Regions from separate parts of the Acidovorax lacteus genome, predicted to be linked through region 2. Evidence: predicted binding sites of a transcription regulator. Region 2 holds the regulator's gene; the other holds the start of a gene.
The links. The regulator HrcA, encoded in region 2, represses chaperone genes, less so after heat shock. The targets are predictions, from matches to a motif close to TTAGCACTCNNNNNNNNNGAGTGCTAA.

Region 1 (14,581 bases), on a different contig from region 2:
TGTCGAACCTGCACCGCTCCCGACAGGGGAACGGTGCAAGCGCCTCAGAGTTCCTCGCTCCAGCAATGACCGTCGCGTGCAATCATCGCGCTGGCCGCACCAGGTCCCCAACTGCCAGCGGCGTATGGCCGGGGGCCGGCAGGGTCGTTACGCCAGGCTTGCAAGATGGGCTCGACCCACCGCCATGCCTCTTCCTGCTCGTCGCTGCGCACGAACAGGTTCAGGCGGCCCGCGATCACGTCCAGCAGCAGACGTTCATAGGCCCCCACCCGCTCGGTGCCAAAGCGCTGGTCGAAGTCGAGGTTCAGGTGTACGGGCGACAGCGCAGGCTCCGTCTGGTGCTGCGCAGCCCCTTGTGCCAGCAGGTGCAGCTCCAGGCCGTCCTTGGGCTGCAGGTGGATGACCAGCCGGTTGGCAGTGCTGCCATGGGTCTTGAAGATGGGGTGCGGTACAGGCCGGAAGTGGATTGCGATGTGCGCATCGCGCCCTGCCAGCCGCTTGCCCGTGCGGATGTAGAACGGCACGCCGGCCCAGCGCCAGTTGCAGATCTCTGTGCGCAGGGCCACGAAGGTTTCGGTCTGGCTGTCGGTGGCTACGCCTTTTTCCTGCAGGTAGCCGGGCACGCTGTGGCCATGTACCGACCCGGCAGCGTAGCGGCCGCGTACCACCTGCTGGGCAATGGTCTCTGGCGTCCAAGGGCGCAGCGACTGCAGTACCTTGAGCTTTTCGTCGCGGATGGCATCGGCCGTGGCGTTGATGGGCGGCTCCATGCCGATGGCGCACAGCAGTTGCAGTGCATGGTTCTGCACCATGTCGCGCAGCGCGCCCGTCTGGTCGTAGAACGCGCCGCGGCTTTCCACCCCCAGTTCTTCGGCGATGGTGATCTGGATGTTGGCAATGGTCTCGCGCCGCCACAGAGGCTCAAACAGGGCGTTGCCAAAGCGCAGTGCAAACAGGTTCTGCACCGACGGCTTGCCCAGATAGTGGTCGATGCGGAACACCTGCTCTTCGCGCAGTACGCGGGAGAGGGTCGCATTGATGGCGCGATTGGAGGCGAGGTCGTGGCCCAGGGGCTTTTCGAGCACCACCCGGGTGCTCGGGCCGTTCAGGCCCACGGCAGCGATCTGCTCGCACACGGTGGTAAACAGGCTGGGGGCCGTGGCCACGTACATGACCACCGACTCCGCCCCGCGCTCGCGCAGCACTGTGGCCAGACGCTCGTAGTCGGCGGCTTGCGACAGGTCCATGCGCAGGTAGTGCAGCAGGGCCGCAAAGCGCTCGAACTCTTCCGGGCTGGGGCGTTTGGCCAGTTCGACCGCGTCAAAGCGGCTCTGGATAAGCGCGCGGTACTGGGCGTCGCTGAGATTGTCCCGCGCGACGCACAGAATGCGACCGCCATCGGGCAGGGTGCCGTGCCGGAAGGCCTGGAACAGCGCCGGCATGAGTTTGCGCCAGGCCAGGTCGCCAGTGCCGCCAAACAGGACGAGATCGAAGCTCATGGGGTCTCCACCAGATATTCGCGGTCAAGTGCCGCGAGGCGTAATTGTAATCAGGTTACTTTATTGCGGCACATTTGTTGATGGCAAAAGAGATTTTCTGCGCTCTGCGATGTGTTATTTCTCTATCGATAGGTAACTTGGTTACCATTTGGGATTCCGTACCATCTCTACCGTGACCACCATGCCCACCCGTTGCGACCAGACTGTCGCCTGGCCCCTGCTCCATGCCCACCGCAGCCGGCTGGGTGATGCGTTCGATTTGCGTACCGCCTTTGCGTCGGACCCGCACCGTTTCGATGCGCTCAGCCAACAGGCACCGCTGTGCTTTGCCGACCTTTCCAAAAATCTCTGGACGGCCGAGACCGAGACCTTGTTGCAGCGCCTGGCCGAGGAGTGTGGGGTGCCGCAGCAGCGCGATGCCATGTTGCGCGGCGCGGCCATCAACCAGACCGAGCAGCGCGCCGTGCTGCACACGCTGCTGCGCAGGCCGCGGGGGCTGGCCCTGCCCGGCGACCTGCCCGGGGTGGCAGCAGACCTCGAGCGCGTGCACGACACACTGGACGCCATGCTGGCCTATGCCGAGCGGGTGCGCGCTGACGCGGCCATCACCGATGTCGTGCACATCGGCATCGGCGGGTCCGACCTGGGGCCGCAAATGGCGGTGCTTGCGCTGGAGGCCCAGCGCGCTCCCGGTCGGCGACTGCATTTCGTCTCCAACGTGGACGGGCACGAACTGGCTGCGGTGCTGGCCGGTTTGCAGGCGCAGCACACGCTGTTCCTGATTGCCTCCAAGACGTTCACCACGGTCGAGACCATGACCAATGCGCGTTCTGCGCTGGCATGGTTTCAGGCCCAGGGCGGGCAGGATGTGGCGCGTCACTTTGCCGCCCTCACCACCAACATCGAGGGCGCAGCGGCGCTGGGCATCACCACCACCTTTGGCTTTTGGGACTGGGTCGGGGGGCGGTACTCGCTCTGGTCCGCCATTGGGCTGCCGCTGGCGATTGCCATCGGCGCAGCCGCCTTCCGCGAGATGCTGGCCGGTGCGTTTGCCATGGACGAGCACTTCCGGCTGGCGCCGCTGGCGCGCAATCTGCCGGTTCGCCTGGGTCTGCTGGATGTGTGGTATCGCAACTTCATGGGCTTTGGCAGCCGCTGCATTGCGCCGTACCACGCCGGGCTGCGCCGCCTGCCAGCCTATTTGCAGCAGCTGGAGATGGAGAGCAACGGCAAGCGCGTGGACATGGCCGGGCAGCCGGTTCCGTACAGCACCGCGCCGGTGCTGTGGGGCGAGCCCGGCACCAATGGGCAGCATGCGTTCTTCCAGATGCTGCACCAGGGCACTGACATCGTGCCGCTCGAAATCATGGCGGTGCGCCGGGCCACGCACGCTTTGCCCGGGCACCACGCCCAACTGCTGGCCAACGCTTTGGCGCAGGCGCAGGCGCTGATGCTGGGCCGTACGCAGGCCGATGGCCACCGGCATTTCCCTGGCAACCGGCCAAGCACCTTCCTGTTGCTCGATGCGCTCACGCCGGGCGCATTGGGGGCCTTGGTAGCGCTCTATGAGCACCGGGTGTTTGTATCCGGTGCGGTCTGGGGCATCAATAGCTTCGACCAGTGGGGGGTCGAGCTTGGCAAGGTGCTGGCGCGCGACCTGGAGCCGCGGCTGGCCAGTGGCGATGTGGCGGGGCTGGACCCCTCCACCGCGGGCCTGCTGCAGCGCATGCGCGCGGCCTGAAGCGGGGTGCCCGAGGGGTCGCAAGTTTTTTGGGGGAGGGCACGCCCTCAGGCGGCCTCGCGGAAGCGCTGCACGGGCAGGCCGGGCACATCCACCCGCATCTGCAGCAGCGAGCCCGGGGCCACCTGGGTGCCGGGCAGTGGCGCTTGGGCATTGCCCATGGCCGAGGTGACATACAGCGTGCGCAGATCCGGGCCGCCGAAGCACACCATGGTGGGATAGAGCACGGGGGTGTCGATCTGCTGGGCGACGCTGCCGTCTGGGCGCAGGCGCAGGATGCAGGCGCCCTCGTACATGGCCACCCAATAATGGCCTTCCGCATCCACTGCGGCGCCATCGGGGCGGCCGCCATAGGGCTGGCCTTCGGTGCGAGGCTCGAACTGCTTCCAGGGCGTGCGCTCGCCCAGGGTGCCGGTGGCTGCGTTCCACTCGAAGCGGTCGATGCGGTGCGCAGGCGTGTTGGCCCAGTACATCCAGCGGTCGTCCGGGCTGAAGGCCAATCCGTTGGCTGTGAGGTTGCCACCCGCCATGCGCTGCACGGCATAGCCCGTGGGGGTGGCGCGCAGGCACCACAGCGAGGCGAGCGGGGCGGTCTTGGGCGCGTAGACCGAGCCGGCCCAGAAGCGCCCGTGGCTGTCGCAGCGGCCGTCGTTCAGGCGCAGGTCGCGGGTGTCGTGGTCCAGCAGGGCCAGGCGCGTGAGTTGCCCGTGGTGGGGGTTGAGTCGGTAAAAGCCGTCGCGTAACCCAATTACCAAATTTCCCTGGTCGGTTGGGGCGCAACAACCGGGTTCGGCGGGCAGGTCCCAATGGCGCAGCGGTCCGCCGTCCGGACGCCACGCCCACACCTTCTGTCCTTGAATGTCGCACCAATACAGCGTCTGCTCATCAGGATGCCAGAACGGCGATTCGCCGAGCCGGCTGGGGGGAACGGGCAGAACGTGCAGGGACATGGCTTGCTCCAGGGGTGTTATCAAGTTACATTCTAGGCCCTGTTCTTGAACGGAGCCGGCCCATGCAGCCCCCGAATGTTTCCCTCCACCCGGTCGTGGACCGCGTCACGGCGCGCATCGTTGCGCGCAGCCAGGCCACGCGCAGCGCCTACCTGGCCGTGGTGGACTCGATGATCCAGCGCCGCCCCCCGCAAGACCGCATGGGTTGCGCCAACCTGGCCCATGCGTATGCGGCGCTGCCGGGCGCCGACAAGTTCCGCGTCACGGTCGAGAAAGCGCCGCACATCGGCGTGGTCACGGCCTACAACGACATGCTGTCGGCCCACCAGCCTTACGAGGTGTTTCCGCCCGTGCTGCGCGACGAAGCGCGCCTGGCCGGCGCGACCTTGCAGGTGGCCGGAGGAGTGCCCGCCATGTGCGACGGCATCACCCAGGGCACGCCGGGCATGGAGCTGAGCCTGTTTTCACGCGATGCCATTGCCATGGCCACGGCGGTAGCGCTGTCCCATGACGTGTTCGACGCGGCCCTGCTGCTGGGTGTGTGCGACAAGATCGTGCCGGGCCTGCTGATCGGCGCGTTGCACTATGGGCACCTGCCCTGCGTGTTCGTACCCGCCGGGCCGATGGGCTCGGGCCTGCCCAACAAGGAAAAGGCCAAGGTGCGCGAACAGTACGCCCAGGGCCTGGTGGGTCGCGACGAACTGCTGGCCGCCGAATCGGCCGCCTATCACGGCCCCGGCACCTGCACCTTTTACGGCACGGCCAACAGCAACCAGATGCTGCTGGAAGCCATGGGCCTGCATGTGCCGGGTGCGGCCTTTGAGGCGCCTGGCACGGCCGAGCGTGAGCGGCTCACCCGTCAGGCGGTGCGCACGGTGCTCGACATCGGCAAGCGCGGCACGCGCTTCACGCCGATTGGCCGCCTGGTGGACGAGCGCTGCATCGTCAACGCCATGGCCGCACTGCTGGCCACGGGGGGCTCCACCAACCACCTGATCCACTGGGTGGCGGTGGCCCGTGCGGCCGGCATCCTGATCGATTGGACCGACTTTGACGAGCTGTCCTCCGTGGTGCCCCTGCTGGCCCGTGTGTACCCCAATGGCGAGGCCGACGTGAACCAGTTCCAGGCCGCTGGCGGCCCGGCCTGGATCCTCCGCGAGCTGCTGGGGGCAGGGCTGATGCATGCCGACGTGCTCTCGGTCAACCCGGGCGGCATTGCCGATGGGGCCGCGCCGGCCCCTGCGCAGTCGGGCGACCTCAGCGTGCTGCGGCCTGCGGCCGAACCGTTCTCGCCCACCGGGGGCCTGCGCCTGCTGCAAGGGCGGCTGGGGCGCGCGGTGATCAAAGTCTCGGCCGTGCCCGAAGACCGCCATGTGGTCGAAGCGCCTGCGCGGGTGTTCGATTCGCAAGAGGCGCTCTTGGCCGCGTTTGCCGCGGGCGAACTCACCAGCGACCTCGTGGCCGTGGTGCGCTTTCAGGGCCCGCAGGCCAACGGCATGCCCGAGCTGCACAAGCTCACGCCGCCGCTGGCCGTGCTGCAAAACAAGGGGTTGCGCGTGGCGCTGGTGACCGATGGCCGCATGAGCGGAGCCTCGGGCAAGGTGCCCGCAGCGATCCACGTCACGCCCGAGGCCCTGGGCGGCGGCCCGCTGGCGCGGGTGCGCGATGGCGACCGCATCCGGGTGGACGCCGTGGCCGGCACGCTCGATGTGCTGGTGGACGAAGCCACCTGGGCGGCCCGCACCCCGGCTGCTGGCCCTGCGGCAGAAGCCACCGGCTTTGGCCGCGAACTGTTTGCCAACTTCCGCCGCCATGCAGGCGGTGCCGAACAAGGAGCCTGCACATGGCTGTGACCCCGCTTTCCACACTCGACTTGCCCACCTACGGCCCGGTGGTGCCGGTGATCGTGATCGACCGCCTGGAGGACGCCGTGCCGCTGGCACAGGCGCTGGTCGAGGGCGGTGTGCGCGTGCTCGAAGTGACCTTGCGCACACCGGCGGCCCTGCCTGCCATTGAGGCCATGGCCCGCGCCGTGCCCGAGGCCATTGTGGGCGCAGGCACCGTGCTGGGCGCGGCCGACGCCCAACGCGCGCGCGACGCTGGTGCTGTGTTTGCCGTGAGCCCTGGCTATACCAGCGCCCTGGGCCAAGCCTGCCGCGGCCTGGGCCTGCCGCTGCTGCCGGGCGTGGCCACCTCGGGCGAGATCATGGCTGCGCTGGACGATGGCTACAGCTTTCTCAAGCTCTTCCCGGCCGAGGCCGTGGGCGGCATTCCACTGCTCAAGGCCTGGGCCAGTCCGTTCGGGCAGGTGTCGTTCTGCCCCACGGGCGGCATCACCGTGGCCACGGCGCCCGACTATCTGGCGCTGCCCAACGTGCGTTGTGTGGGCGGCTCCTGGCTTACGCCAGCACCAGCGCTTGCGCAGCGGGACTGGGCCCGCATCACCGAGCTGGCCCGTGCAGCGCAGGCGCTGCGCAGCGCCTGAGCGCTCGCGGCGCAGCACGCGGCGCCGTGCGGCAGCGGGCTTGCGCGCGCGGCAGGCCTAAACGTGCGGCAGGGGCGCGTTCCAGCGCACCTGCACGCGCAGGCCACCCAGCGTGGGGCTGGTGTCGGCCTGCACGCCCAGCCCGTGCAGCCGCGCAATGCGCTGCACGATGGACCATCCCAGTCCGCTGCCGCTCTGGCCTGTGCCGAGCACTCTGAAGAAGCGCTCGCCCAGCCGGTCCAGCGCCTCGGGCGGCACGCCGGGGCCGCTGTCTTCCACGCACAGCTGCCCGCCTCCAGGTGCGAGGGGTTCGATGCGCACACGCACCGTCGATCCGTCCGGGCTGTAGCGCAGCGCGTTGTCCAGCAGATTGCGCATCAGCACTTGCGCCAGGGCCTCACCCACCGGCGCAGCCGGCACGCCGGCGGCCACATCCAGCACCACCGTCTGGTTTCGCTGCCGCGCTTGGGGGGCCAGCCATGCAGCGACGGTGCTGCCCACGGCGGCCATGTCGCATTCCGCACCGTCGGCGTTTGCGTCGGTTTCGAGCCGCGCCAGCTGCAGCAGTTGTTCCACCAGCCGCGTGGCGCGGTCGCAGCCTGCCAGTGTGGCCCGCAAGGCCGCCGTGCGGTCGGCGGCATCGCTGGCGCCCAGCGCCACCTGTGCCTGCATGCGGATGCCTGCAATCGGCGTGCGCAGCTCGTGGGCTGCGTCGGCCGTGAAGCGGCGCTCGGCCTCGACCATGTGTGCCACGCGGTCCAGCAGCTGATTGAGTGCTTGCACCAGCGGCAGCACTTCGGGCGGTACGCCGGATTCGGGCAAGGGCGCAAGCGACTGCGGCGCACGCTCGGCCACGCTGGTGCCCAGGGCCTGCAAGGGCCGCACCGCACCACGCACCGCCCACCACACGCCCAGCGCCGCCAGTGGCAGCATCAGCGCCAGCGGGGTGAGCACACTGCGCACGCTGGCCAGCACCACATCGCGGCGGAACCATTCCAGCTCGCCCACAAGCATCTGCACGTGGCCGTCGTCCGTGTGCGTGGCAAACACGCGCCAGTCCTGGCCCTGCACCTGGCGGTCCAGAAAGCCGCTCGCATCCGGCGGGGCCAGCGGCACGGTGGGTGCGCTGGCGGAGCGGGCCACGAGCTGCCCTGCGTGCCACACCTGGAACACCACGCGCGGCTGGTACTTGTGCAGGTCGGCGGCCGTCTGCTGGCCGCGTTCGTCCAACTCGTCCAAGGGTTGCAGCAGCAGCAAGGCCGCGGCCTGGGCCAGGTGGGCGTCCTGCAGCTCGCTCACTTCGTGCCGCGCGTCCACCCAGGTGAGCACCCCGGTGGCGGCCCAGGCGAGCACCCACAGCGACAGCACGGCCGTGAGCAGGCGGCGCTGCAGCGATGCGGTGCGCGGGGCGGCTGCAGGCCGATCCGGGGCGGGCGTGCTGCTCATGCGCCCTCGCGCGGCAGCCGGTAGCCCACGCCTCGCACGGTCTCGATCAGCCCGGGGGCCAGCTTGCGGCGCAGGTGGTACACATGCACTTCCACCGCGTTGCTTTGCACTTCACTGCCCCAGGGGTAGAGGTGCTGTTCGAGCTGCTCGCGGCTGAGCACGCGGCCCGCGTTGCGCAGCAGTGCGTGCAGCAAATCGAACTCGCGTTGCGACAGCTCTACAGGCTGGCCCTGCCACTGGGCGGTGCGGCCTGCGGGGTCGAGCGTGAGCGCGCCATGCTGCAGCAGCGGCTCGGCCTGCCCATGTGCACGCCGCACCAGCGCGCGCAGGCGGGCGGCCAGCTCTTCGAGGTCGATGGGCTTGACCAGGTAGTCGTCGGCTCCAGCGTCGAGCCCGGCGATGCGCGCACTCACGGCGTCGCGGGCAGTGAGCACCAGCACCGGGGTGCGGCAGCCTGCGCGGCGCACGGCGGCCAGGGCCTGCATGCCGTCCAGGCGGGGCAGGCCCAGGTCCAGGATGGCGGCGGCAAAGCCATCGGTGCGCAGCTCGCGCTCGGCGGCCACGCCGTCGCGCACCCAGTCCACGGCAAAGCCGTGTTGGGCCAGGCCAGCCTTCAGGCCCGAGCCCAGCAGTTCGTCGTCTTCAGCCAGCAGAATGCGCATACGCAGGGTGGGAGTGGGTTCGGTGTTGGCTCAATCGTCGTCATCGTCGTGGCGGCGTTCGTGGCCCACGGCAGCGGTGTCGGCCACAGCCGTCTGCACGCTGTCCCATTGTCCCCACAGAAAGGCGGTGAGCACCAGGGCGCACAGCACAGCCACGCCCAGGTGGTTGCGCGGCGTCACATCCGGCCCAGGGCCGGGCACGGTGCCGCTGAACATGGGCGACAGCGCCTGCCGCCCGCGCAGGGCCACCGCTGCGGCCAGCGCGGCCGCGTGCCCCAGTGCCAGCAAGGGCAGTGCACTGCCCAGGGCCTCGTGCACGTCTTCCAGCCATTTGCCCGCCCAGCCGCTGTGCAGCAGTGCCACGCCCGACAGCGTGGCAGGCGCTGCCAGCAGCAGCAGGCCCAGGCCTGTGAGCGCGATGGCACCGCCCACCCGTACCGTCCAGCCTGCCTCGGGGCGCAGCCCGGCCTTGAGCGCGGCACGCACCCGGGTGACCAGCCCGCCGATGCGCGTACTGCGCGGCCCGACCAGGCCCCACAGCAGGCGCAGCACCAGCACCCCGACCACACCGTAGCCCAGCAGGGCGTGCACGGCACGGGCGCTGTCCCATTCGCTGGTGGCATAGGCCCCCACCACGCCGATGGCCAGCAGCCAGTGCAGCAGGCGGCTGGGCGCATCGCGCAGACGGCGGCGGGGTGCGGCCGGGGGCTCGGCGGCGGGCGAAGGGGGGAGGGCGGCGGTGGTCGATGTCATGCCGCCATCGTGCGTGCGCTGGCTGAAGCGGGGCTGAAGGCTGCGCTGCGGGCGGTTCGGGGTTTCCGGTCCGGTATAGGCAAAAATGGCAGCTTGTGCTTGTCTGTGCTGAATAAGATGCTATTAAATAAATAGCGCTTGCTGCTGCTTTTCGAGCGGCTGGTCACCCCGAGCCGCGCAACGCTGCTGGGGCTGTGCTGCTTCGGCGGCGTTGGGCGGCAAGGGCCAGGACGACCGGCGCGCCCATGAAAAAAGCCCGCAGGCCGAAGCCTGCGGGCTGGGTCGGAAGCCACGCACGGCGTGCGGCCGTGCGGTGCGCCGGGGGCTGGATTACATGTCCATGCCGCCCATGCCACCCATGCCACCGGGCATGGCCGGGGCAGCGGCTTCTTCCTTCGGTGCTTCGGCGACCATGGCTTCGGTCGTCAGCAGCAGCGAAGCCACAGAAGCGGCGTTCTGCAGGGCGGTGCGGGTCACCTTGGTCGGGTCCAGAATGCCCATTTCGATCATGTCGCCGTAGGTGTCGTTGGCCGCGTTGAAGCCGAAGTTGCCAGCGCCTTCCAGCACCTTGTTGACCACCACCGAAGGCTCGCCACCGGCGTTGTAGACGATCTCGCGCAGGGGCGCTTCGATGGCCTTCATCACCAGCTTCACGCCAGCGTCCTGGTCGGCGTTGTCACCGCGCAGCTCGCCCACGGCCTGGCGGGCACGCAGCAGGGCCACACCGCCGCCGGCCACGATGCCTTCTTCCACGGCAGCGCGGGTGGCGTGCAGCGCGTCTTCCACGCGGGCCTTCTTTTCCTTCATTTCGACTTCGGTGGCAGCGCCCACCTTGATCACGGCCACGCCGCCGGCCAGCTTGGCCACGCGCTCTTGCAGCTTCTCACGGTCGTAGTCGCTGGTGGCTTCTTCGATCTGGATGCGGATCTGCTTGACGCGGGCCTCGATGTCGGCTGCAGCACCAGCACCGTCGATGATGGTGGTGTTTTCCTTGGCCACTTCGATGCGCTTGGCTTGGCCCAGGTCGGCCAGGGTCACCTTCTCCAGGCTCAGGCCCACTTCCTCGGCGATCACCTTGCCGCCCGTCAGGATGGCGATGTCTTCCAGCATGGCCTTGCGGCGGTCGCCGAAGCCAGGGGCCTTGACGGCCACGACCTTCAGGATGCCGCGGATGGTGTTGACCACCAGCGTGGCCAGGGCCTCGCCCTCGACTTCTTCGGCAATGATCAGCAGCGGACGGCCGGCCTTGGCAACTTGCTCCAGCGTGGGCAGCAGGTCACGGATGTTGCTGATCTTCTTGTCGAACAGCAGCACAAAGGGGTTGTCCAGGATCGCGGCCTGCTTCTCGGGGTTGTTGATGAAGTAGGGCGACAGGTAGCCGCGGTCGAACTGCATGCCTTCCACGACGTCCAGTTCGTTGTTCAGGCTCTTGCCGTCTTCCACGGTGATCACGCCTTCCTTGCCCACCTTGTCCATCGCGTCGGCAATGATCTGGCCGATGGAGGTGTCGCTGTTGGCCGAGATCGAGCCGACCTGGGCGATTTCCTTGGAGGTGGTCGTGGGCTTGGAAGCCTTCTTCAGCTGTTCCACCAGGGCCGCCACGGCCTTGTCGATGCCGCGCTTGAGGTCCATGGGGTTCAGGCCGGCGGCCACGTACTTGCTGCCTTCGCGCACGATGGCCTGGGCCAGCACGGTGGCGGTGGTGGTGCCGTCACCGGCGTTGTCGCTGGTCTTGGACGCCACTTCCTTCACGAGCTGGGCGCCCATGTTCTGCAGCTTGTCCTTGAGTTCGATTTCCTTGGCCACGGACACACCGTCCTTGGTCACGGTGGGGGCGCCGAACGAGCGCTCGAGCACCACGTTGCGGCCCTTGGGGCCCAGGGTGACCTTGACCGCGTTGGCCAGAACGTTCACACCTTCAACCATGCGGGCGCGGGCTTCGCCGCCGAAAACTACGTCTTTTGCTGCCATGTTGGAAGCTCCTGAAATGGGGGTTCAAATTGGCTGCTTGTGCTTATGAAGCAAGCACGAGCAGCTATCAAAAAGTGAGTAATAAACGGGCGAAGGATTACTTCTCGACCACCGCGAACAGGTCGTCTTCCTTCATCACCAGAAGTTCGTCGCCATTGACCTTGACGGTCTGGCCCGAGTACTTGCCGAACAGAACGCGGTCGCCGACCTTCACGTTCAGGGCGATGACTTCACCCTTGTCGTTCTTCTTGCCGGGACCCACGGCCAGCACTTCACCTTGATCGGGCTTTTCAGCGGCGTTGTCGGGGATCACGATGCCAGAGGCGGTCGTGGTCTCGCTCTCGATACGCTTGACGATCACGCGATCGTGCAGGGGGCGAAGGTTCATTGCATTGCTCCTGGTTTCAAAAAAAACGGCATCAATCCAGGCACCCGGACGCCCGGGCACCATCCCTGGGCAGTGGTGCTGTTAGCACTCATCTGCAGCGAGTGCTAATGATACGGGCATTTGTGACGGTTTCAAGACCAGGGGCTTCGGGCGATGACGCCAGACGCATCCCCGGCTGCGTGTGCGCGCACGATGGTCCGAGTGGGCGCAATGTGGCTGTCCCGGCGATAACTCGGCCTTCATGCACCGCCTACGCTCCTCCACGCTGCTCGCCCGCCTTGTTCTGGCGTGGTTTTGTTGCGTCGTAGGAGTGGCCAGCGCCGCCCCGCTGATCCATTCCCAGTCGCTGGAGTTGGTCTGCAGTGCCTCTGGCTCTGTCAAGCTGGTGGTGGTTGGCTAGGCCGGGGACGAGGGCAACGCATCCGATCTGCAGGCCTTGGGCCCGTATGGGCTTGACTGCATTCTCTGTGTGCAGTTGCAAGCGCCTGTTCCGCAGCAGCCTCCAGTCGAGCCGTTCGCTTCAGCGCGGCAGCACAACCGACCTGTTGCAGCGTCGGTGCACCGGCCGCAATGGGACGGCACCGCCTTGCCTGCGCGTGGACCGCCTCGGTTCTCAGCGGCCTGATCTTCTTTTTGTTGGCTTGCGCCCGGCACGACGCAGTCGTGGCCCGCAGCACTTTGCCTCCCCACTTTTTTTAGCGCTCCCCTATCTGTTCTGCCCTGTGTAGAAGACGTCGTTGCGCGCCGGTAGTGGTCCTGGTGGGGCTGCTGGCGTTTGCAGCGCGTGGTCACTGAGGCGCCGAACATCGAGGGGGCCGTATGGTTCCCTATGCCAAGCCTCTCACGTATCCCCTCTGGTGTGCCCGCGCGGCATGCGCTCGCCCTGGCCGTTGCAACCGCCATCTCGACCCTGTCTGTCCCGGCGTGGGCCCAATCTGCAGCCTCTGCAACCCCTGCCGCCGAGGCCTCCTCAGACGCAGCTCTCACGCTGGGTACCGTCACCGTCAAGTCCGCCCCCTGGGGGGCGCTCAACGTGCGCAATGTCTTCAGCTCGGTGGACATCCTGGGTGCCAGCATGTTGCAAGACCAGCATGTGGACTACAGCTGGGAACTGCTCACCCGTGCACCTGGCGTTCAGGTCACGCAGTTCAAGCAGGGCACCGATGCCGGGCGCTTTTCGATGCGCGGATTCAATGGCGAAGGACGGGTCAACGCCGTCAAGCTGCTCATTGATGGCATTCCCAGCAACGACAACGCAGGGGGCATGCCGTTTCTGGATGCTGTGTTTCCTCTGGAGATGGAAGCCATCGAAATTGTGCGGGGCACCAACGATCCGCGGCACGGCCTGAACAACATTGCAGGCAACGTCAATGTCATCACACGTCAAGGCGGCAACGACGGCCAGGCCAGCCTGACGCTGGGCAGTTTTGGCACGCGCGAGCTGCAAATCACCAAGGGTTTTGAGAGCGGCAACTGGAGCCAGAACTACTTTGTAGCCACCCGCGAATCCGATGGCTACCGCGACCATGCCAATGCCGATAAAAAGGCGCTGTCGGGCAGGTGGTTCTACACCAGCGACGGTGGTCAATGGCGTGCCGGTGTCATTGCCCGCTACTACAGGAACAAGGCGCTGGAGTCTGGTTACCTCACGGCCGAGCAGGCTGCCCGTGCACCTCGCAGCTCACCCGCCTATGCCGCGTGGGATCGCAGCGCGCGTGAGACCACGCAACTGAGTGCGCATCTGGAGGGGCAGCTGTCCGATGATCTGGCCTGGACCACCCGCGCCTATACCCAGCACTATGAGAACCGGCGCTTTGTGCGCTTCTCTGAAGCGGGTGTGCAGCAAGAGCGATACAACGACGAGGCTCACAAGGGCCTGATCTCCACCCTGACCTGGCGGCCCAAAGTCGCATGGGCACATGCCTTCGCTCTGGAGGGCGGCTTTGACGCGCAATGGCAGGACAACGCTGCCGAGCGCTATCGCACAGTGCAGCAGGTGCGTACTTCTCAAATCCGGGACTGGGACTTTGACCTGAACACACGGGGTGCCTATGTGCAGGCCGTGGTGCAACCTGTGCAGGCGCTGAAGATCATTCCCGCGCTGCGGGTAGACCGCATCAGCGGCCGCTTTACCGATAGCCTGACCAGGGTGACATCCCCTGTGCACGACTACGGCACCATCACCCAGCCCAAGATCAGCGTGGCCTACGCGGTACGGCCCGACACCAGTGTGTATGCCAACTGGGGCCGTACTTTCCAGATTGGCACGGGGATCGACAGTTTCCGAACACCGTCGCAAAGCCGCAATCTGGACCCGTCGCTCAACGATGGCTGGGAGACCGGCGTGAAGTGGCAGCCCACCACAGGCGTCGAAACCCGCGTGGCCTACTGGGAGCAGCGCGCCAGTGGCGAAGTGGCGCGTGTTTTGGGCGTGAACGGCCTGCCCGATCCTGGCGGGCAGGGCAACGTCGGCCGTACCGTGCGCAAGGGTCTGGATGTGCAGATCAATGCACGCCTGGATGCGCGGTGGAGCGGCTGGCTGGGCTACTCGTCACAAATCGCGCGCATTGTGGAACCCGATCCGAGCGCTCCGGCGACGCGCGGCAAAGAGATTGAAAACGTGCCGCGCTACCTCGCCACCCTGGGCTTGGACTACCAGGCCAGCACGCAGCTCAAGCTCAGCGCC
Region 2 (14,581 bases):
AAGTCGCGCAGTTCGATGCGTCGCAGCGCCACGATCAAGATCCTCCTTCATTCCAGCGCAGCTTTTTTCGCAACGTGGCGAAGTAGTTCCAGCCGCGCGGGTGTAAAAAACGCACGCAGTAGTCGGACCGCGTGACATGAATTCGATCACCGTGCAGCAAGGATGCAAGTGATTGCATATCGAAATTGGCGCTCACATCTCGGCCGCTCACAATTTCGATAGCAACCTCCATAGCATCGGAGAGCACGATCGGCCGATTGGACAAGGTATGTGGCGCGATCGGGACCAGTACCCAGCCGGGTATCGACGGATGCAGCATGGGGCCACCCGCCGACAATGCGTATGCTGTGGAACCGGTCGGCGATGCGACGATCAGCCCGTCAGCGCGTTGATTGGCCAGTAGTTGCCCGCCCACTTCCACACGCAGTTCCACCATGCCGGAGGTCGCGCCACGATTGACGACCACGTCGTTCATGGCCAAGGCCTCGAAGACGACCTCGCCATCGCGCACCACGTGCGCACGCATCAGGGGTCTGGATTCCTCCTCATACTCACCGTGCAGCATCGGCGGCAATATCGCGGCGAAGCCGTCAAGGGGAATGTCTGTGATGAACCCGAGACGGCCTTGGTTGATTCCAATCAGCGGGGTTCCATGGCGAGCAAGCCGGCGGGCAATGCCCAGCATGGTGCCATCACCGCCGACAACCAAGCCCAAATCACACTCTCGGCCGATGCCGTCCACGTCTGCCACTGGGTAGTGGGGGAGGCCAGTATTCGCCGCCGTCTCGGCTTCGAGCACAACCTCGCAGCCTTGGTCCATGAGGAAGTGCGCGATATGGTCCAGTGTGTCGACAGCGCTGCGGGCGGTGCCACCGGCTGCAACTGGCTGGTATTTCCCGATGAGTGCGACGCGTCGGAATAGAGGGGGCATCGCGAAATTACATCATTAAAATGAATCCATGCTCGATGACCGCGCCAAGTTGTTGCTCAAAGCTCTGGTCGAGCGCTACATCGCTGAAGGACAGCCGGTGGGGTCGCGCACCTTGTCGAGGGCGTCTGGGCTTGACCTCTCACCTGCCACGATACGCAACGTGATGGCGGATCTGGAGGAGTTGGGGCTGATCGTCAGCCCGCACACTTCCGCGGGACGCATCCCTACCGTGCGCGGCTATCGGCTGTTTGTGGACACGATGCTGACAGTGCAGCGGGACGCTTTGCCGACGCTGGAACTGCCGCCGGAGCAACCCCAGAAGGTGATCGCCAATGCGGCGCAGCTTTTGTCGAACCTGTCTCAGTTCGTTGGCGTCGTGATGGCCCCGCGGCGCAGTTCCGTGTTCCGCCACATCGAGTTTCTGAGGCTATCGGAGCGCCGTTTGCTGGTGATCATCGTGTCACCTGAAGGTGATGTGCAGAACCGAGTCATCTTCACGGACACCGACTATGCGGCCAGTCAGCTTGTCGAGGCCTCCAACTATCTGAACACCCACTACGCAGGGTTGGACATGGACTTGGTTCGGGAGCGGGTCAAGCATGAGTTGGATCAGTTGCGCGGCGAGGTGGCCGCCTTGATGCAGGCGGCAGTGCATGTCGGCGCCGAGGTGTTGCATGAGGCGCAGGAAGACGTGGTCATCTCCGGCGAGCGCAACCTGCTTGCAGTGAGTGATTTCTCCAGCGATATGGGGAATCTGCGTCGCGCGTTTGATCTGTTTGAACAGAAGACTCAGATCCTGCGTTTGCTGGAACGGTCTCACGAAGCCGAAGGCGTACGTATCTTCATCGGCGGTGAGAGTCAGGTGGTTCCGTTCGAGGAACTCTCCGTGGTGAGCGCTCCCTATGAAGTGGACGGTAAGGTGGTCGGAACTCTGGGCGTTATAGGCCCCACTCGCATGGCGTATGACCGCATGATCCAGATTGTCGATATCACCTCGAAGCTGGTATCCAACGCCTTGAGCCATAGGCGTTGAGGGGCTTGGATGCCCCGTCGCAGCCTACAATAGGGCTCTCGAGTGGCACTCGGGGCGTTAGCTCAGTTGGTCAGAGCAGAGGACTCATAATCCTTTGGTCGCTGGTTCAAGTCCAGCACGCCCTACCAGGTGGCTTCTTGAGGCAGAAAACTGCGCTATAATTTGAGGCTTGCTTGAGCGGGTGGATGTGAAAACAGAAGCCTAGCCAGTTGATTGAAAAAACTTCGAAAAACTGTGCTACAATTCAAGTCTTGGCGGCTGTAGCTCAGCTGGATAGAGTACTTGGCTACGAACCAAGGGGTCGTGGGTTCGATTCCTGCCAGCCGCACCAAATGGTAAGCCCTGACATCGAATGGTGTCAGGGCTTTTTCCATATTGCGATCTGTAGTGCTTTTGTCACTGTTGCGTATGAGCAAAGCCTTCACCCGGGAAAACGACGGTGGCGCCGATGACGAGGACGATGTCGGGCTTCCTTCATTGCCGCAGGGTGCCAAGAACTACATGACACCTGCCGGCTATGCCCGGTTGCGGGCGGAACTATTGGACCTGATCGACAACGAGCGTCCGCGCATTGTGGACGTGGTGCATTGGGCAGCGAGCAATGGAGACCGCTCGGAAAACGGCGATTACCTGTACGGCAAGAAGCGTTTGCGTGAAATCGATCGGCGTATTCGGTTTCTGACCAAGCGGCTGGAAGTTGCCGAGGTGGTTGATCCGTCTGTGCACTACGGGAGCGACCAGGTGTTTTTCGGTGCGACCGTCACATACACAGACGACTTGGGTGACGAGCGAACCGTCACCATCATGGGCATTGACGAGGCAGACAGCCACTGCGGGGAGGTGAGCTGGATCTCTCCAGTGGCGCGAGTGCTGCTCAAAGGCCGGGTTGGCGACGAAGTACTGTTGCCCACGCCCGGCGGGGTCCGATCGCTGGAGATTCTGGAGGTACGCTACCCGGGGGCTCCGTCCTGATCCGTGCGCTTTGAAGCGCACGCTGTGTCGCTAACCCGTGGGGAGGCGCCGCTTGGCGCTCAAGACGGCTTGGGTGCGACGCAGGTTACGTAGCGCGTTTTCCGCATGCGCAGCATCGCGCACCGCGATCACGAACCGCAGCTCTGTGGTATCCAGCGCTCCCTCTTCGTCCATGTCCACATGCGTGATATCGGCTTCGGAATGTGCCAGTTCGGCGGCGACGCGCGCGAGCACACCCTTGCCGTTGGTGACTGTCACGGCGATCCCGGTTTCAAACAGTCGTGTAGGGTCGTCGGACCAGTCGACTGCAATAAAGCGCTCGCTGTCCTTGTGCTGCAGCCGGCGTGCTACGTTGCACTCGGCGTTGTGAACCACCAGGCCTTCACCTCGGCCAAGGTAGCCAAGGATGGCGTCTCCAGGCACTGGGCGGCAGCAGGAGGCATACTGTACCGAAGCGTTCTCGCTGCCATCCAGAGTCACGGCCCCCTGCGAGACGGTCTCGTGCGAGGTATAGCGCTCACGCGTCATGAGCAGCGCATCGGGGCGCATGCCCTGTTCTGCCATCAGCACGACCAGGCGCTTGGCCACGATGCTGGCGATGCGCTTGCCCAGACCGATATCGGTCATGAGCTCGCTGCGCGACCTGTTGCCTGTAAAGCGCAACAGTTTTTCCCATAGGCCTTGGTTCTCTGCTGACTGCTGAGGCAGTTGGCCCAGCCCTTCGGCTCGAAGGGCTTGCAGCAGCAGCTTTTCACCCAGGCCTTCCGACTCGGTCTGAGCCAGTGTCTTGAGGTAGTGCCGGATTTTCGAGCGAGCCCGCCCTGTGCGCACAAAGCCCAGCCAGGCTGGGTTGGGAGATGAGACGGGGTCTGTGACGATTTCGACGACGTCCCCGTTTTTCAGCTCGGTGCGCAACGGGACCAGCTCGTTGTTGATCTTGGCCGCTGTCGTGCGGTCTCCCACGTTGCTGTGGATGGCATAGGCGAAATCCACGACCGTCGCGCCGCGGGGCAGCGCCATGATCTGACTTTTCGGTGTGAACACGTACACAGCATCGGGGAACAGATCGACCTTGACGTGGTCCCAGAATTCGGCTGCGTCGCGTGTCTCGTTCTGGATGTCCAGCAGCGACTGCAGCCACTTGGTTCCCAGCCGTTCCGATGGTGTGCCTTCGCTGTCTTGCGCCTTGTAGAGCCAATGCGCGGCCACCCCCGCTTCTGCGATGAGGTGCATCTCCTCTGTGCGCATCTGGAACTCGATGTTGACGCCTGACGGACCCACCAGTGTGGTGTGCAGCGACTGGTAGCCATTGAGCTTGGCGATCGCGATGTGATCTTTGAACTTGCCCGGAACCGGCTTGTACATCTGGTGAAGCACACCCAGCGCTGTGTAGCAGTCGGTGATCGAGGGCACGATCACGCGGAAGCCATAGATGTCCGTGACCTGGGCAAAGCTAAGATGCTTGTGGTCCATCTTCTGGTAGATGGAGTACAGCGTTTTTTCGCGACCGGCCAGTCGCACCCGCATACCGATCTTGGTGAATGCCGCATCCACCTCGGCCTGCACTTTCTGCACCAGATCGCGGCGGCGGTTGCGCGACTTCTGCACGGCCTTGGCCAGTACGTGGTAGCGCCATGGATGCAGGTGCCGAAACGCCAGATCCTGCAATTCGCGGTAGGTTTGATTCAACCCTAGCCGATGGGCAATCGGCGCATAAATCTCGAGCGTCTCGGACGAGATACGCGCCCACTTGCTGCGCGGCATGTCCGCCAGGGTGCGCATGTTGTGCGTGCGATCCGCCAGCTTGATGAGGATAACGCGCACGTCCCGGGCCATGGCCAGCAGCATCTTGCGGAACGACTCTGCCTGGTTTTCCTCGCGGGTATTGAACTGGAGCTTGTCCAGTTTGGTCAGTCCGTCTACCAGTTCGGCCACCGGGGCGCCGAACCGGTCGATCAGGTCGGCCTTGGTGACGCCGCAGTCCTCCATGGCGTCGTGCAGAAGCGCCGCCATCAGGGCTTGGGCATCCAGCTTCCAGGTGGCGCACTGCGCTGCGACCGCGATCGGGTGGGTGATGTAGGGCTCGCCGCTGCTGCGCAGTTGGCCCAGATGGGCTGAATCGGCAAAACGGTAGGCCTGCCGCACCTGTTCGATGCTGGCGGTGTCCAGGTAGTCCAGGTTGTCGGTCAGTGCGGCAAAACTGGCCGCTGCAGCATTGGCAGCCGCTGCAGACGCGCTCAAGGGCACCGCAGGCTCGAAGTGCTTTGCTGCCTGCGCTGTAGAGATCGGGGTCACCGCATTCATATGCCTTTAATGTAGCGCGAGGCAGCGTTGCCGACCTGTGGGGCAAAAAAAAGCACCGCAGTGCGGTGCTTGTGGTGGCGCGCGGCCCGAGCTGGAGTTAGCCTGGGACCTTCTTGAGCATTTCCAGGCCGACCTTGCCGGCAGCGATCTCGCGCAGCGCCGTGACGGCGGGCTTGTTGCGGCTGTCGATGCGCGGGGCGTGGCCTTGACTCAGCATGCGGGCGCGGTATGTGGCCGCCAGCACCAGCTGGAAGCGGTTGGGGATTTTTTCCAGGCAATCTTCGACTGTGATGCGGGCCATCGGGATTCTCCGAAATCAGGTGATGTGAAGCGACTGGAAGGTGTCGGCACGGGCCCGGCGTTGGGCGATGTACCGAAGTCGCTGGGCGTGTACGACCGCCTTCAGGTCAAAAAGCGCACGCTCGAATAGCTCGTTGATTATAACGAAGTCGAATTTGCCGACCTGGGCCATCTCAACGGCGGCATTCTTGAGTCGCGTCTCGATCACGTCGGCCGTGTCTTCGCCCCGGCGCTCCAGGCGCGAGCGCAGTTCTTCCCAGCTGGGCGGAAGAATGAACACCAGCACTGCGTTGGCGAAGGTCTGCTTGATCTGCAGTGCGCCCTGGAAATCGATTTCTAGGATGACATCGTTGCCTTGGGCAATGCGTTCCTCGATGGCCTTCTTGGAGGTGCCGTAACGGTTGCCGTGCACATGCGCCCATTCGACGAAGGCGTTGGCCTGCACCATGGCATCGAACTCAGCGTTCGAGACAAAGAAGTACTCGCGACCGTGCTTCTCCTGGCCGCGCGGTTGGCGGGTGGTGTGCGACACGGAGGGGTAGACGAGCGAGTCGAGTTCCAGCAGCGCCTTGACGAGGCTGGATTTGCCGGCGCCGCTCGGAGCGGCCACGACAAACAGATTGCCTGGGTAATCCATAGGTGAGGGCGTTGTGCGCCCGGTGGTGGACGGGTTATTCGATATTTTGCACTTGCTCGCGCATCTGCTCGATCAGGACCTTCATGTCCACGCTGATGCGGGTCAGCTCCATCGCGGCAGACTTCGAGCCCAGCGTGTTGGCCTCGCGGTGCAGTTCCTGGATCAGGAAATCCAGCCGCTTGCCGATCTCGCCGCCCTTGCCCAGCAAGCGCTCGATCTCGTCCAGATGGGATGCCAGGCGCGTCAGCTCTTCGGCCACATCGATACGGATCGCAAAAGCCGTGGCCTCGGTCAACGCCCGGTCGCGGGCGGCTTCGGGCAGCGTGGCACCGTCTGTTAGAGCCATGGCTTCGGCCCAGCGCTCCAGAAAGCGCTGGCGCTGCTGCTCCACCAACTGCGGCACCAAGGGGCCTGCCTGGGCGGCCAGCGTCCGCAACTGGGCCACGCGGTCGCGCAGCATCTCGGCCAGGCGCTTGCCCTCGCGCGCGCGCGCAGCCAGCAGGGCCTCCAGCGCTTGCTCGGCCAGCGGGGGCAGTTCGGCGCCCCAGTCCACAGCAGACCCTTGATGACCCAGCCCCAGCCGGAGCACGTCTGCCACGCTCAGAGGGGCGGCTTGCGGCAGCCAGGTGCGCACGGTGTCCTGCAATGCGCCCAGACGCTGGAGTACGCGTACTGGCGGCTCCTGCAGGCTCGCGGCCTGGTCGCTCTCGAAGTTGACGCGCACCTCGACTTTGCCGCGCTTGAGGCGGGCCGTGAGCAGGCTGCGCAGCGCTGGCTCGGCCTGGCGAAGTTCTTCTGGCAGACGGAAGGTGAGGTCCAGAAAGCGGCTGTTGACGGAGCGGATCTCCAGTCCCAGCACGCGTGCCGCACCGCTGCGCGGCGGTGTTTCGGGCTCTGCCGCGCCCAGACTTTGCTGGACGCTGGCGTAACCGGTCATGCTGTAAACTGCCATAGGACTTTTTGACGGTAGCTAGCGATCCGGCGATTATCCGGGTTCCGTCCACCACCCTCGCTCCTCCTGCGCACCCTATGTCCAAGATCAAGCCGGCACCGTTGCCGCCCGATACCTCCATCGGTGGCTATCGCGTAGTGCGGCGCTTGTCGTCCGGCGGCTTCGGTGTGGTCTATCTGGCCATTGACCCGGAAGGCCAGCAGGTGGCCATCAAGGAATACCTGCCGTCGTCGCTGGCCACTCGCGCGCCGGGCGAGTTGCTCCCCAAGGTCCCCCCCGAGAAGCTGTCGCTGTACCGCCTGGGGCTCAAGAGCTTCTTTGAAGAGGGCCGCTCGCTCGCGCAGATCTCGCACGCCTCGGTGGTGAGCGTGCTCAATTTCTTCCGCGAGAACGAAACGGTCTATATGGTGATGAACTACCTGGAGGGCGCGACCCTGCAGGACTTCATCATCACCGCGCGCGAGCTCAAGACCCAGAAGGTCTTTCGCGAGTCCACGATCCGTTCGTTGTTCGACGAGGTGCTGCGCGGCCTGCGCATCGTGCACCAGCACAAGATGCTGCACCTGGACATCAAGCCGGCCAACATCTTCATCACCGACGACAACCGGGCGGTGATGATCGACTTTGGCGCCGCGCGCGAGGTGCTGTCCAAGGAAGGCAACTTCATTCGTCCCATGTACACGCCCGGATTTGCCGCGCCTGAGATGTACCGGCGCGACTCGCAGATGGGCCCCTGGACCGACATCTACGCCATTGGCGCCTGCATCTACGCCTGCATGCAGGGCTATCCGCCCAACGAGGCGCCGCAGCGGCTGGAGAAGGATCGCCTCTCGCTCGCGCTGACCAAGTTGCGCGGTGTGTACTCAGACAACCTGATCGAGGTCGTCGAATGGTGCATGGCGCTCGATCCGCTGTCGCGCCCGCAGTCGGTGTTTGCGCTGCAAAAAGAGCTCTCGCGCGAGGGCGAGCGCCGCTACACCAAGCTCAGCGTGACGGAAAAGATGCGCCTGCAAATCGACACCCTGGTGTCTGACACGAAGAAGAACGTGCAGAAGATGGGTGAGGCCACTGGCATCGGAGCCCGACCCAAATGAAGTTCTCGGTATTCCAGATCAGCCGCCGTGGCGGGCGCGAGAAGAACGAAGACCGCATGGGCTACTGCTACACGCGGGAGTCCAGCCTGTTCCTGCTGGCCGACGGCATGGGCGGCCACCCCGAGGGCGAAGTGGCGGCCCAGCTGGCGCTGCAGACCATCTCGTCGCTGTTCCAGCGCCAGGCCAAGCCCGTGCTGCGCGACGTGCAGGAGTTCTTGTCCAGCGCGCTGCTGGCTGCGCACCACCAGATCCTGCGCTACGCGTCCGAGCGCGGCATGCTCGACAGCCCCCGCACCACGCTGGTGGCGGCCGTGCTGCAAAACGGCACGGCCACCTGGATCCACTGCGGCGATTCGCGCCTGTACATGGTGCGCGACGGCGAGATGCTCACGCGCACGCGCGACCATTCGTACCTGGAGCTGCGCAACGCGCCGCCGCCCGGCATGGACCGCGTGAACCGCAACATCCTGTTCACCTGCCTGGGCTCGCCGTCCAAGCCGATCTACGACATTACCGGCCCCGTGTACCTGGAGCAGGGCGACCGCCTGCTGCTGTGCTCCGACGGGCTGTGGGGCATGGTCAGCGACGAAGAAATTGCGCGCCAGCTCAGCCTGCAGGCGGTGTCGCACGCTGTGCCCGATCTGGTGGAAGAAGCCCTGCGCAAGGCCGGCGAGAGCAGCGACAACGTGACGGTGGTCGCGCTCGAATGGGAAGTGCCCGACGAGTTCGATTCGACCCAGGGCGTGTCCACCGACAGCATCAGCGACGACGTGTTCGCCTCCACCATCCAGGCGGGGCCTGTGGACGGGCTGGTGGACGACCTGGACGACGCGGCCATCGAGCGCTCGATTGCCGAGATCAACGAAGCCATCCGCCGCTCCGCTGCGCGCAAGGCCTGACGCGACCCCTGATGGTGCTGCGTGCCGACGCCGCCTGCAAGGCACGGCGTCCGGAGCCAGCGCCTGCCAGTGCTGCCAAAAGGCCGCTGCCCCGACGTCTGACGCCTGTAAGGCCGCGGCACACAAGGCCGGGCACGCCAAGCGCTGCAAAGCTCCCCCTTTTGACATTGGAAACCCCATGACCTCCTTCACCCGCACCGGCGGCCGCGCCGCCGACCAGTTGCGCTCCGTGCGCATCACCCGCCGCTACACCATGCACGCCGAAGGCTCGGTGCTGATCGAGTTCGGCAACACCCAGGTGCTGTGCACCGCCTCGGTCGAAGAGCGCGTGCCACCGCACAAGCGCGGCAGCGGCGAAGGCTGGGTCACGGCCGAGTACGGCATGCTGCCCCGGGCTACGCACACCCGCAGCGACCGCGAAGCGGCCAAGGGCAAGCAGAGCGGTCGCACACAGGAGATCCAGCGCCTGATCGGCCGCAGCCTGCGCGCCGTGTTCGACCTGAAGTTGCTGGGCGAGCGCACGATCCAGCTCGACTGCGACGTGCTCCAGGCCGACGGCGGCACGCGCACCGCAGCCATCACCGGCGCCTGGGTGGCTGTGCAGGACGCCGTGAACCACCTGCTTGCCAGCGGCAAGATCACCCAGTCGCCGCTGCTGCAGCCGGTGGCCGCTGTGTCGGTGGGCATCGTGCAGGGCATGCCGCTGCTCGATCTGGAATACGTGGAAGACGTGGACTGCGACACCGACATGAACGTGGTCATGACCGGTGCCGGACACTATGTGGAAGTGCAGGGCACGGCCGAAGGCGTGGCCTTTACCCGCGCCGAGATGGACCGCCTGCTGGCCCTGGCCGAAAAGGGCATTGCCGAGCTGGTGGCGCTTCAGCAGCAGGCCTTGCACGCTTGATGCTATCAAAATGTGAGCTGCTCGTGCTTATAAAATAAGCACGACCGGTCGTTTTGACTGGTATTGGCGCAGCGGCCACGGTGCCCCCGTGACACGTCCTCTCAGCCGCGGCCGGGCGCAGGCGCTGTGGGTGGGCCCAGCGCCGCGCTGGCAGAACGCTTTTGCTATCTAAACGATAGCTGCTCGTGCTTGATTGGCAAGCACGAGCAGCCCAAAACACCATGAAGAAAATCGTCCTTGCATCCAACAACCGCGGCAAGCTGGCCGAGTTGCAGGCCATGCTCGCGCCGCTGTCGGTCGAACTGGTGCGCCAGGCCGACCTGGGCGTGGGCGAAGCCGAGGAGCCGTTCCGCACCTTTGTGGAAAACGCCCTGGCCAAAGCCCGCTTCGCCGCGCGCCACACCGGCCTGCCCGCGCTGGCCGACGACGCCGGTCTGTGTGTGGACGCCTTTGGCGGCCTGCCCGGGGTGGACACGGCCTACTACGCCACGCAGTTTGGCTACCCCAAGGGCGACGACACCAACGTGCAGGCGCTGCTGGAGCAGATGCAGGGCATCGACCAGCGCCGCGCGGCCATGGTCAGCACCCTGGTGGCCGTACGCAGCCCCGAAGACCCCGAGCCGCTGATTGCCGTGGGTCGCGTGGTGGGCGAGATCGCACGCGAGCGCCGGGGCCACAACGGCTTTGGCTTCGATCCGATCATGTTCATCCCCGAATTCGGCCAGACCTTTGCCGAATTGCCGGTGGAGGTCAAGAACGCGCACAGCCACCGCGGCCGCGCCGCGCGGCAGATGCTCGAGCTGATGCGCGAGCGCTGGTTTTGACCGGAAGCCCTCGCCATGCACATTCCCATTCAGCCCGCCGGGGCCGACGAGCAGGCCGCTGCGCCGCGCGACCCGGTGCAGGCCATGCGCGGCGGCACGCTGCAACTGCCCGCGCTGCCGCCGCTGTCGCTGTACGTGCACCTGCCCTGGTGCCTGCGCAAGTGCCCGTACTGCGACTTCAATTCGCACGAAGCCCGGCAGGCCGACGGCGCATTGCCTGAGGCCCGCTACATCGCCGCGCTGATGGCCGACCTGGAGGCCGCGCTGCCGTTGGTGTGGGGCCGCACGGTGCACAGCATCTTCATTGGCGGCGGCACGCCCAGCCTGTTTGCTCCGGCGTCCATCGACGCCTTGCTCTCGGGCGTGCGCGCGCGCCTGCGCCTCGAATCGGACTGCGAGATCACGCTGGAAGCCAACCCGGGCACCTTTGAGCGCGACCGGTTTCGCGCCTACCGCGCGGCGGGCGTCACGCGCCTGTCGGTGGGCGTGCAGAGCTTTGACGACGCCGCCCTGCAGGCCCTGGGCCGCGTGCACGACCGCGCCCAGGCCATTGCCGCGGTGCAAGAGGCCGCCGCCGCCTTCGACACCTTCAACCTCGACCTGATGTACGCCCTGCCCGGGCAAACGCTGGCGGGGCTGGACGCCGACCTGGACACCGCGCTCGCGCTGGCGCCGCCGCATTTGTCGGTGTACCACCTCACGATCGAGCCCAACACCTACTTCGCCAAGTACCCGCCCACGCTGCCCGAGGACGACCTGGCCTACGCCATGCTCGACCGCATCACCGAGCGCACCGGGGCGGCGGGGCTGGCGCGCTATGAGGTCTCAGCCTACGCCCGGCCGGGGCATGGCTGCTTTCACAACACCAATTACTGGCAGTTTGGCGACTACCTCGGCATCGGTGCGGGCGCGCACAGCAAGCTCAGCTTTGCCCACCGCATCGTGCGGCAGGTGCGCTTTCGCGATCCGCAGCGCTACATGGAGCAGGCCCTGGCCGGCCAGGCCGTGGCGCAAGACGCCGACGTGCGCCGCGCCGACCTGCCGTTCGAATTCATGCTCAACGCGCTGCGCCTGCGCAGCGGCTTTGCGCTGCAGGACTACAGCGCGCGCACCGGGCTGCCGCTGTCCACCATTGCGGCAGGGCTGGACGAGGCCGAGCGCAAGGGGCTGATCGAGCGCGATCTGCTGCACGTACGCCCCACCGAGCGGGGGTTTGACTTCCTGAGCGATCTGCAGGCGCTGTTTCTGGCCGACGACTGAGGCAGCGCGGCCAGGCCGCCAGCGTGGTGGTGCCGGCAGGGTGCGTCAACCGCAGCGCACGGCCACGATGCGACCGGCGGCATCCACCTCCAGATTCACGCGCTCGGCGATGAACTCCTTGGTGATCATCTGCCCCGGCCGCAGGATGCGGGCCATGCGCGCACCGGCGCGCACGCGCACGGCCTCGGTCACGCTGGCGGTGGCCATCTGGCCCGCAAAACCGGCCAGCCCTTGCGCATTGCACAGGCCGCCGGGCGGTGCGCCGGTGCTGTTGGCCGGGTAGTCCGGCGCTGCCGGGGGCTGGGCGCAGGCCGACAGCAGCAGGCCCAGTGCGAGCAGGGGGGCGAGGCGCGGGCGACGGTGGCCGCGGGCGGGGGCGGTACAGGCGTTCATGCCCCGCACGATACGCGAGCACAGCGCTGCTGCGTGTGACCGTGCGTAACCCGCCACTGTTCCATTTGGCGCAACAGTGCGTTGCGGTCATCGGCGCTTGAAACCCCTGCCAAGGGCCTCAACTCGCTAGTCCCTGGCCGTGCGGGCTGCGGCGCATGCTGCGCAGCACCTGCTTCCACGGCTGTTGTTTTACCCGCACTGAATACCGACCATGGACCTGCACCAACGCCTGCAATGGCGCTACGCCACCAAGAAGATGGACCCCGCCCGCAAGGTGCCTGAGGCCGCCATCGACCGCATCGTCGAAGCCGCCCGCCTTGCGCCCACCTCCAGCGGCCTGCAGCCGTTCGAGATCATCGTGGTCACCAACGCCGAGGTGCGCGAGCGCATCCGCGCGATTGCCTGGAACCAGGCCCAGGTCACCGAAGGCTCGCACCTGCTGGTGTTTGCCGCGTGGGACCACTACACGCCCGAACGCATCAACCACATGTTCGACCTGACGAACGAAGTGCGCGGCTTCCGCAACGAAGGCTGGGAAAACTACCGCCAGATGCTGCTGAACAGCTACCCGCAGCGCACGCCGGAGGTGAACTTCCAGCACGCCGCACGCCAGGCCTACATCGGCCTGTCGGCCGCGCTGATCGCCGCGGCGTACGAAGAAGTGGACGCCACGCCCATGGAAGGCTTTGACCCCGAAGCACTCGACGGCATCCTCGACCTGCGCGCCCGCGGCCTGCGCAGCGTGGCCATCCTGCCGGTGGGCTACCGCCAGGCCGAAGGCGACTGGCTGGTGAACCTGCCCAAGGTGCGCCGTCCCAAGGAGCAATTCGTCTCGCGCGTGGACTGATACAGACACGCGAGGCCAGGGGCGCAATGCCCCTGGTGGTGGGCCATGAATCGCGTGGCACCTCTGCACGGAAGTTCTACGGGCGACCGGAAGGAGCGTGACCACACGGCCGCGGCTTCTTGTGAAGGGCCTGCGCCGTGAAGCGGCAGTGGCGCTGCCGCCACCGATGGCATGTCACATCCCGTACCAACAAAAACGCCCGCAGCAGGCGGGCGTTGGCTCAAAGGCTGGCGGAAGCGGTGAGATTCGAACTCACGAACGGTTGCCCGTTGCCGGTTTTCAAGACCGGTGCAATCGACCACTCTGCCACGCTTCCGGGTCTGTGGGCCGCTGCGCGCTGGGGGCGGGCGGCCGTTGCAAGGCTCGCATTCTAGCGGGCCGGGGCCGCGGTCTCGCGGGGGGTGAGCATGCCGCGCTCTTCGATGAACGCGATCACGCCGTCCAGCCCGTCCTGCGTCTTGAGGTTGGTCATCACAAAGGGCTTGGTGCCGCGCATGCGCAGGGTGTCGCTGCGCATGATGTCGAGGTTGGCGCCCACATGCGGGGCCAGGTCGGTCTTGTTGATGACGAACAGGTCGCTCTTGGTGATGCCGGGGCCGCCCTTGCGGGGGATCTTCTCGCCCGCCGCCACGTCGATCACGTACACGGTGAGGTCGCTGAGCTCGGGGCTGAAGGTGGCGGCCAGGTTGTCGCCGCCGCTTTCGACGAACACCACGTCGGCGTCCGGGAAGGCTTCGAGCATGCGGTCGATGGCTTCGAGGTTGATCGAGCAGTCTTCGCGGATGGCCGTGTGCGGGCAGCCACCCGTCTCAACCCCCAGGATGCGCTCGGGCGGCAGCGCGCCGCTGATGGTGAGCAGGCGCTGGTCTTCCTTGGTGTAGATGTCGTTGGTGATGGCCACGAGGTCGTAGCGCTCGCGCATGGCCTTGCAGAGCATCTCGAGCAGCGTGGTTTTGCCCGAGCCCACGGGGCCGCCGATGCCCACGCGCAGCGGGGGCAGCTTCTTGGTGCGTTGGGGAATGTGGTGCAGGGTGCTCATGATCGGAACAGGCGGGAGTATTGGGTTTCGTGGCGGGCCGACAGGATGGCCAGCATGGGGGTGAAGGCTTGGCGGGCCGCATCGGGCTGCGCCAGGGCGTGGTCGGTGGCGGTGGGAATGGCAGCGGCGAGCCGGGCCAGCACCCGCTGGCCCGCGCTTTGCCCCAGGCGCATGGATTTGAGCGCGGCC

Region 1: a site for HrcA is predicted at 11,977-12,003, ahead of ABD866_RS03015 (co-chaperone GroES). Genes of this name have one in related genera too.

Annotation. Positions count from the first base shown of each region.
Region 1 covers NZ_BAABEX010000004.1:202,119-216,699, forward strand. Annotated here, with positions in the region: gene zwf (glucose-6-phosphate dehydrogenase) at 45-1,499, opposite strand; gene pgi (glucose-6-phosphate isomerase) at 1,681-3,240, shown strand; gene ABD866_RS02980 (SMP-30/gluconolactonase/LRE family protein) at 3,288-4,190, opposite strand; gene edd (phosphogluconate dehydratase) at 4,253-6,043, shown strand; gene eda (bifunctional 4-hydroxy-2-oxoglutarate aldolase/2-dehydro-3-deoxy-phosphogluconate aldolase) at 6,034-6,675, shown strand; gene ABD866_RS02995 (ATP-binding protein) at 6,733-8,121, opposite strand; gene ABD866_RS03000 (winged helix-turn-helix domain-containing protein) at 8,118-8,783, opposite strand; gene ABD866_RS03005 (cytochrome b/b6 domain-containing protein) at 8,814-9,536, opposite strand; gene groL (chaperonin GroEL) at 9,867-11,507, opposite strand; gene ABD866_RS03015 (co-chaperone GroES) at 11,605-11,895, opposite strand; gene ABD866_RS03020 (TonB-dependent receptor) at 12,725-14,581, shown strand, end outside.
Region 2 covers NZ_BAABEX010000011.1:155,513-170,093, forward strand. Annotated here, with positions in the region: gene recN (DNA repair protein RecN) at 1-32, opposite strand, end outside; gene ABD866_RS09130 (NAD kinase) at 35-931, opposite strand; gene hrcA (heat-inducible transcriptional repressor HrcA) at 960-1,964, shown strand; tRNA gene ABD866_RS09140 (tRNA-Ile) at 2,016-2,092, shown strand; tRNA gene ABD866_RS09145 (tRNA-Arg) at 2,219-2,295, shown strand; gene greB (transcription elongation factor GreB) at 2,373-2,936, shown strand; gene ABD866_RS09155 (RelA/SpoT family protein) at 2,967-5,240, opposite strand; gene rpoZ (DNA-directed RNA polymerase subunit omega) at 5,338-5,541, opposite strand; gene gmk (guanylate kinase) at 5,557-6,177, opposite strand; gene ABD866_RS09170 (YicC/YloC family endoribonuclease) at 6,212-7,114, opposite strand; gene ABD866_RS09175 (serine/threonine protein kinase) at 7,207-8,223, shown strand; gene ABD866_RS09180 (PP2C family protein-serine/threonine phosphatase) at 8,220-9,122, shown strand; gene rph (ribonuclease PH) at 9,301-10,029, shown strand; gene rdgB (RdgB/HAM1 family non-canonical purine NTP pyrophosphatase) at 10,251-10,853, shown strand; gene hemW (radical SAM family heme chaperone HemW) at 10,869-12,113, shown strand; gene ABD866_RS09200 (I78 family peptidase inhibitor) at 12,159-12,506, opposite strand; gene ABD866_RS09205 (NAD(P)H-dependent oxidoreductase) at 12,718-13,353, shown strand; tRNA gene ABD866_RS09210 (tRNA-Ser) at 13,582-13,669, opposite strand; gene ureG (urease accessory protein UreG) at 13,724-14,392, opposite strand; gene ABD866_RS09220 (urease accessory protein UreF) at 14,389-14,581, opposite strand, start outside.